2 regions of the Microvirgula aerodenitrificans DSM 15089 genome follow, and region 1 is predicted to be linked to the other one. Evidence: predicted binding sites of a transcription regulator. Region 1 holds the regulator's gene; the other holds the start of a gene.
What was found. The regulator FNR, encoded in region 1, switches genes on or off when oxygen is low (the NO sensors DNR and NnrR bind a similar motif). The targets are predictions, from matches to a motif close to TTGATNNNNATCAA.
Positions count from the first base shown of each region.

Region 2: a site for FNR is predicted at 1,966-1,979, ahead of Q352_RS22750 (DUF3149 domain-containing protein). Genes of this name have one in related genera too.

Region 1 is NZ_JHVK01000002.1:297,325-300,739, forward strand. Features, by position in the region: gene hemN (oxygen-independent coproporphyrinogen III oxidase) at 1-1,324, opposite strand, end outside; gene fnr (fumarate/nitrate reduction transcriptional regulator Fnr) at 1,428-2,183, shown strand; gene Q352_RS0103190 (flavodoxin family protein) at 2,191-2,655, opposite strand; gene Q352_RS19605 (DUF1853 family protein) at 2,652-3,415, opposite strand, start outside.
Region 2 is NZ_JHVK01000005.1:190,597-194,011, forward strand. Features, by position in the region: gene speA (arginine decarboxylase) at 1-1,494, opposite strand, end outside; gene Q352_RS22750 (DUF3149 domain-containing protein) at 2,061-2,207, shown strand; gene Q352_RS0107865 (sensor domain-containing diguanylate cyclase) at 2,346-3,415, opposite strand, start outside.

The DNA of each region.
Region 1 (3,415 bases):
CCTGCGGCGTCACGGCGATCCACTCGTCATCCAGCTCGACCAGTCCGTCAGCCTCGTATTCGGCCAGCCGGGCCATTTCCGGCGCGAAATACTGCTTGAAGTCGATGCCGAAACCCTCGCCCATCGCTTCCATCGACAGCGAGAAGCGGCACATCAGCGCCTGAATGATTGCCCGGCGCAGCAGGTCGTCGGCACTCAGCAGCAGACCGCGGACGATCGGCAGCCGACCTTCGTCCAGCATCGCATAATACTGTTCGAGGTCTTTTGCGTTCTGGTGATAGCTGGCGCCGACCTTGCCGATGGCCGAGGTCCCGATGGACACCAGATCATGGTCGGCATGGGTCGAGTAGCCCTGGAAGTTCCGTTGCAGCCGTCCCTGGCGCAGGGCCACGGCCAGATCGTCGTCCGGCAGGGCGAAGTGGTCCATGCCGATGAATTCGTAACCGGCATCGGTCAGCATCTGCACCGCCATCTGCAGGATGTCGAGCTTGACCTCGGCCGACGGCAGATCCGCTTCGTTGATGCGCCGCTGCGGCATGAAGACCGTCGGCAGGTGGGCGTAGTTGTACAGCGCCAGCCGGTCCGGACGGATGCTGAGCACCGTCTCCAGCGTACGCCGGACCGAGTCGACGGTCTGGTGCGGCAGGCCGTAGATCAGATCGAGGCTGACCGACTTGAAGCCGGACGACCGCGCGGCGTCGATGACCGTCAGCGTCTCCTCGACACTCTGTACCCGGTTGACGGCCTTCTGCACCTGCAGATCAAAATCCTGCACCCCGACCGACATGCGGTTGAAGCCCTGGGTCGCCAGCAGCCGCACCGTGTCGGCGCTGACCTTGCGCGGATCGATCTCGATCGAGTATTCGCCAGTGGGCAACAGGTTGAAATGGCGACGGATCGCGTCCATCAGCCGCTGCATCTGCTCGTCGGACAGGAAGGTCGGCGTGCCGCCGCCGAAGTGCAGCTGGATCAGGTCCTGGCGCGGCCCCAGCCCTTCGGCATGCAGCGCCAGCTCGCGTTCGAGATAACCCAGATAGGTATCCGCACGCGTCTTGTCCTTGGTAATGACCTTGTTACAGGCGCAGTAGTAGCAGACTGTATTACAGAACGGTATATGAGCGTATAATGATACTGGCTTGGCGCTGGCGCCGATTTGCCTTTGCTCAAGGCAGTGGCGATAATCTACGCCGTTGAATTCGGTGGTAAAACGGTCTGCCGTCGGATACGAGGTGTAGCGAGGACCGCTGCCGTCGAGGCGTTCGATCAACTCTCGGTCGAAAATGAACTGGGCGGGAGCCACGTTGTCGTGAATTGCTGTCGTCATAAATGGATAAACCTCTCAGGCAGTGAACCACTTTGCCTGAATCGTGCAGGGGCGCCTTTGATAGTCGTCAAGCCTGGCATGATAACAACCTGAACGGATCATCATGGCCGAACACAATCCGCTTACTGCCCACACGCTGAAGATCTCCTGCTCGAACTGCAGTCTTCGCGAATTGTGCCTGCCCATCGGACTCAATCGCGAGGAGATGAGCCAGCTCGACGCCGTGATCCGGCAGAGTCGGCGCCTGAAGCGCGGCGAGTACCTGTTCCGCGCCGGCGAGGCGTTCAAGTCCATGTTCGCCATCCGGACCGGCTTTTTCAAGACCTGCATTTCCAGCCATGACGGCCGCGAGCAGGTCACCGGTTTCCAGATGTCCGGCGAGCTGCTGGGCCTGGATGGCGTCTCCAGCAGCCTGCACGGCTGTGATGCGATCGCGCTCGAGGATGCCGAGGTCTGTGAACTGCCGTTCTCGCGCATGACCAGTCTCGGTCGTGACATCCCGACCCTGCAGCATCATTTCTTCCGGTTGATGAGCCGTGAAATCGTCCGTGACCAGTCGGTCATGCTGCTGCTCGGCAACATGAAGGCGGAAGAACGTCTGGCCGCCTTCCTGCTCAACCTGTCCCAGCGCTTCTCCGCCCGCGGCTTCGCCGCCAACGATTTCATCCTGCGCATGAGCCGTGAGGAAATCGGTTCCTTCCTCGGTCTGAAGCTGGAAACCGTCAGCCGCACGCTGTCGAAATTCCAGGCCCAGGGCTGGATCATTGTCGAACACAAGCACATCCAGCTGATTCAGCCGGAGAACCTGAAGACCCTGGTCGGCGGCTGCCAGCAGAGCATGCCGATCGCCACCACCTGAACCCGGTTCAGAACAGTCCCAGCGACAGGCCGAGCGCCAGCGTCGCACCGACCTCGGCCGCGCGCTCCAGCGCGGCCTGGTCGGGCTCCCCATGCACGATCAGCGGCTCGCAGGCCGGCGTCAGCGGATAGCCGCGCGCAATGCGTTCGATCGCGACTCGCGCCCCGCTGCCGTCATTGCCGGCACAGATCAGGATCGCATACGGCAATCCTTCCACCCGCCCCTGGGCCGGGTAGAACGTGCGATCGAAAAAATCCTTCAGCGTGCCGGCCATGTAGCCGAAATTTTCCGGCGTGGCGACAATCAGGCCGTGACAGGCCAGCAGATCGTCGATGCCGGCCTGCTGCGCCGGCAGCAGCCGCACGTCGATCTCCCCCTCGCCCGCCTCACTGGCCGCCGCCGCCGCGGCCCGCGCCAGCTGCAGGTTGCGCCCGGTCTGACCGGCCCACAGGATCAGCAGCTGCTTCATCATTCCTTCTCCCCGCCATCCAGCGCCGCGATGCGCGCCATCAGGGTGGCCAGCCGGCCGGGCTCCGGCCAGTGCGCCGGCACCACGAAGCCGCGCGACACTTCCTGCCAGTCGTCATCGCCGACGGCCTGCATTTCCGCCACCATCAGCGCCTCTCTCCTGCCCGCCAGCCGCGCCTGCAGCTCGGCGGCGGTCTGCACGTCGGCCCGGCCAGCCCGGGCCGGGGACAGCCAGTCGAGCCGGAGCAGGTGCAGATAGCGGCTGTCGGCCGCCCGTGCCGGCCAGGCCTCCCCCTGATGCCGCCACCAGTGCACCGGTTCGCCGCTGCCGGCCGGCCGGAACAATTGCCCGCGCAACACGGTAAAGGCCGGGCAGCCGGCGAAACCGGGCGGGAGGGTCGCCGCCGCACGCGCATCGCCGGCCAGCGCCAGCTGGCGCACCAGTTGCGCACGTTTCAGCGCCAGCGCATCGCGCAGGTCGGTCCCGACCCAGCACTGCGGCGCGACTTCCAGATAGAACTTGCACGCCATTTCGACATGGAGCGGCCGTCCGTCCAGCCGCAGCAGGAAATCGAACTCGCCGAGGGTATGCGCCTCGACCCGCACCGCGCGGTTGGCCGCCACCAGTTCAAGCTGCGCACTCCGCTGTGCCAGCCAGAAGGCCAGCAGCGCCTCGGCATGGGCGCCAAGGCGCCCGGTGCGCCGGGCCGCCAGCCAGTCCAGCAATACGGCAGGGCGGCGGTCCAGTGCCAGCAGCCGTTCGG
Region 2 (3,415 bases), on a different contig from region 1:
GGTCAGATCCTGCAGCACGGCGCGACGGGTCGGCTGTTCGGTCAGGCGGTGGATCGGCGCAATCGGCAGCAACTGGCCGATGGCCCAGGTATCCGGCAGCGACTGGAACACCGAGAAATTGCAGAAGTACTTGTCGGCCAGCTTCTCGCTCAGTTCGTCGAACACCGGGCGGTGCGCACGCTGCAGCGTGTTCAGGTCACGATAGATCCGGCGGCCCAGCGCGGCGTAGCACTGTTCGGCAAATGCCTTCTCGCGCAGACCGGCCACGCCTTCGACATACATGTCAGCCACGGTCGACACATACTGGCCGGCACGGAAATAGGTTTCCGTCATGGTCAGGATGTCTTCGCTGGAGGCCAGTTCGTACAGCTTTTCCAGTGCGGTCGGCAGCTCTTCGATATCGGCCAGCGACTTGATGTCCGGCATGTCGTCGTTGCGGCGCTCGACGTCGGTCACGTTCATCACCAGCACCGCGTGATGGGCGGTCAGCGCACGGCCGGACTCGCTCATCAGGTGCGGGCAGCGGATGCCCTGCTCTTCGCAGAAGTTCTTGGTCATCGACACGATGGTCTCGGCGTATTCGCCGATGGTGTAGTTGACCGAACTGGCATTGCGCGAGTGGGTGCCGTCATAGTCGACGCCCAGACCGCCGCCGACGTCCATGTGATCGAGCGGCAGGCCGAGGCGCGCCAGTTCGCCGAGGTAGCGCAGCGCTTCGCGGAAGCCCTGGCGGTAGTCGGCGATGTTCGCAATCTGCGAACCCATGTGGAAGTGCAGCAGCCGCACCGAATCCTTCAGGCCGGCAGCGATAAAGCGGTCGGCCACCGTCAGCAGCTGTGCGGCGGACAGGCCGAACTTAGCCTTGTCGCCGCCGGTATCGGCCCACTGGCCGGTGCCCTGCGACAGGCGCACGCGCAGGCCGACATTCGGCACCACACCGAGCTTCTGCGCTTCCTCGATCACATACTGGACCTCGATTTCCTTCTCGATCACGATGAAGACTTCGTGGCCGAGTTTCTGCCCGATCAGCGCCAGGCGCACGAACTCGCGGTCCTTGTAGCCATTGCAGGTGATCTTGCCGCCCGGATGCGCGAGCGCCAGCACGGCCATCAGCTCGGGCTTGGAGCCTGCTTCGAGGCCGATCGGCAGCGTTTCGTCGGCGATGATCGCCTTGATCACCGCTTCCTGCTGGTTGACCTTGATCGGGTACAGCAGCGTGTAGCCTGCCGGATATTCCCAGTCCTTTCGGGCCTGGTCGAAGCCGTCGATGATGCGGCGGGCACGCTGCTCCAGAATGTCGGGGAAACGGACCAGCAGCGGCAGTTGCAGGCCGCTGGCGCGCAATTCGCCAACCAGTTTGTGCAGATCGATCGGGTGGCCATCCTTGCCATGCGGGCGCACGACGACACTGCCGTTGTCCCCCACGTCGTAGAAGTGACTTCCCCAGTGCCGGATCCCGTAGAGATTCCGGCTGTCATTGACAGTCCAAGCCATGAAACGTTGTCCTTTAACGCACGGCGCACGAGTGCTCAGGTGATGCACGCCAGATTAAAAAACCCGTCCTCCGTTTCACGGCTTTGGGCCGAATAGCGCCTAGAGAGTCTTCAAGCGGGATGGCGCCGCCTGTCGGGAACACGGGGCGGGCTACACCCCGTGTCCTCCCAGAATCGCGTTGGAGCCGCGACTCTTTTGTTGCGGGGACGTTCGGAAAGGCGCGAATTCTAACAACAATGTTTTTGCGATGCGGAATTAATTTTCCGTGTCAAGGCGAACGGTCAAAATATTGAACACCAGCAGCAGGTAAGCGCTTGTTCGCCCAGCAGAAAAACGGTCCATAGTCAGCCACATGGACGCAACGCCGCTCACCCGCCGCCGCGGGGTGTTTAAGATATTTTGTGCAGGGGTTTCCGGGATGACCGGCATGTCGGCCGGGTTGTCACCACGACAGGAGGAAGACCACCGGGTTTGACGTCAATCAATTGTCATTACCCGACTTCGTCAGACAATAGCTACCAAAGCCCGGTCACCCCGACGGGGACATCCACAGGAGCGCTTCCGCCATGGAACTCATGCTTGATCTCTTTTCGTCCGATGTCGGCATCCTGAGCCTGCTCGTCATCCTCATCACGCTGGGCATCGTCTGCACCTGTATCGTTTACTTCATCCGCAAGTCGCACGAAGCGCCGCCGGAAGACGCAAAACAGTAACAGGCAGCACCGGACCCGGCGCCGCCGCAGGGAAACCCCGTTTCGCGCGGCCGTTCTGCGTGGACAGGGGACATGGACAGTCTGAAACGGCGGCGACCCGGTGGGCTCGCCGCCGTTTGCCGTTGATGCCGGCGGCCGTCAGTCGGCGACTTCGACCCGGTCGCGGCCGTTGTTCTTGGCCGCATACAGCGCCAGGTCGGCGCGGATCAGCATGGCGGCAAAGGTTTCCGGCCGGGCGGGATCATGGCTGGCCACGCCGATGCTGACCGTCAGGTGCAACGGCGCAATGCCATCCAGCAAGATCGCCTGCTTGCCGATGGCGACGCGCAGCCGTTCGGCCACCAGCACCGCATCGGTCAGGCCGGTTTCCGGCATGACGATGGCAAATTCCTCGCCGCCAAGCCGCCCCGGCACGTCGCTGGCCCGCAGGGTGTCGATGCAGCAGCGCACCGTGGCCCGGATGGCCTCGTCGCCGATATGGTGCCCATGGCTGTCATTGATGCGCTTGAAATGATCGATGTCGAGCATCAGCACCGACAATGGCCGCTGATGGCGCATGGCCAGCTGCAGCAGGCCCTCGCCACGCTCCAGCAGGCTGCCGCGATTGGCGATGCCGGTCAGCGTGTCAGTGGTCGCCAGCACCTGCAGGCGCTCTTCCAGCGCCCGCCGGGCCGTAATGTCGTTGATGCCGATCAGCAGCGCCGGCCCGTCGTCGAACAGGATCGCGCTGGCCGAGACCAGTACCCACATGGCCTCGCCGTCAGGTCGCACCAGCGGCATTTCCCGGCCGGACACATCGCCGGCCTCGTCGACCTTCTCCACCAGCCAGACCCGCTCGACCTCATCCAGCCGCAACTGGCGCTGATCCGGATCGTCATCACCGGGGGCCAGCAGTTCCGCCGATGGCGGGTTGGCGAACAGCACCCGGCGCGCGTCCGGCCGGGTGACGATAACCGGTGTCGGCATCGCATTGACCAGGCGGCGGAAGCGGGCCTCGCTGGCGCGCAGCCGCTTCTGGTGCTCGAGCAGGGCCGCATGCCGGCGGCGGTCGCGGCGGTACAGCAGGAAAATCCCCGAACCGAGCACGGCCAGGATCGCCCCGGCGGCACCGGCCACCAGAATGCGTCCATGCCAGTCGGTCAGATAATCGCGTTCGGACAGGCCGACCGCCAGCACATAGGGCATGCCCGGCAGCCAGCCCCAGCTGT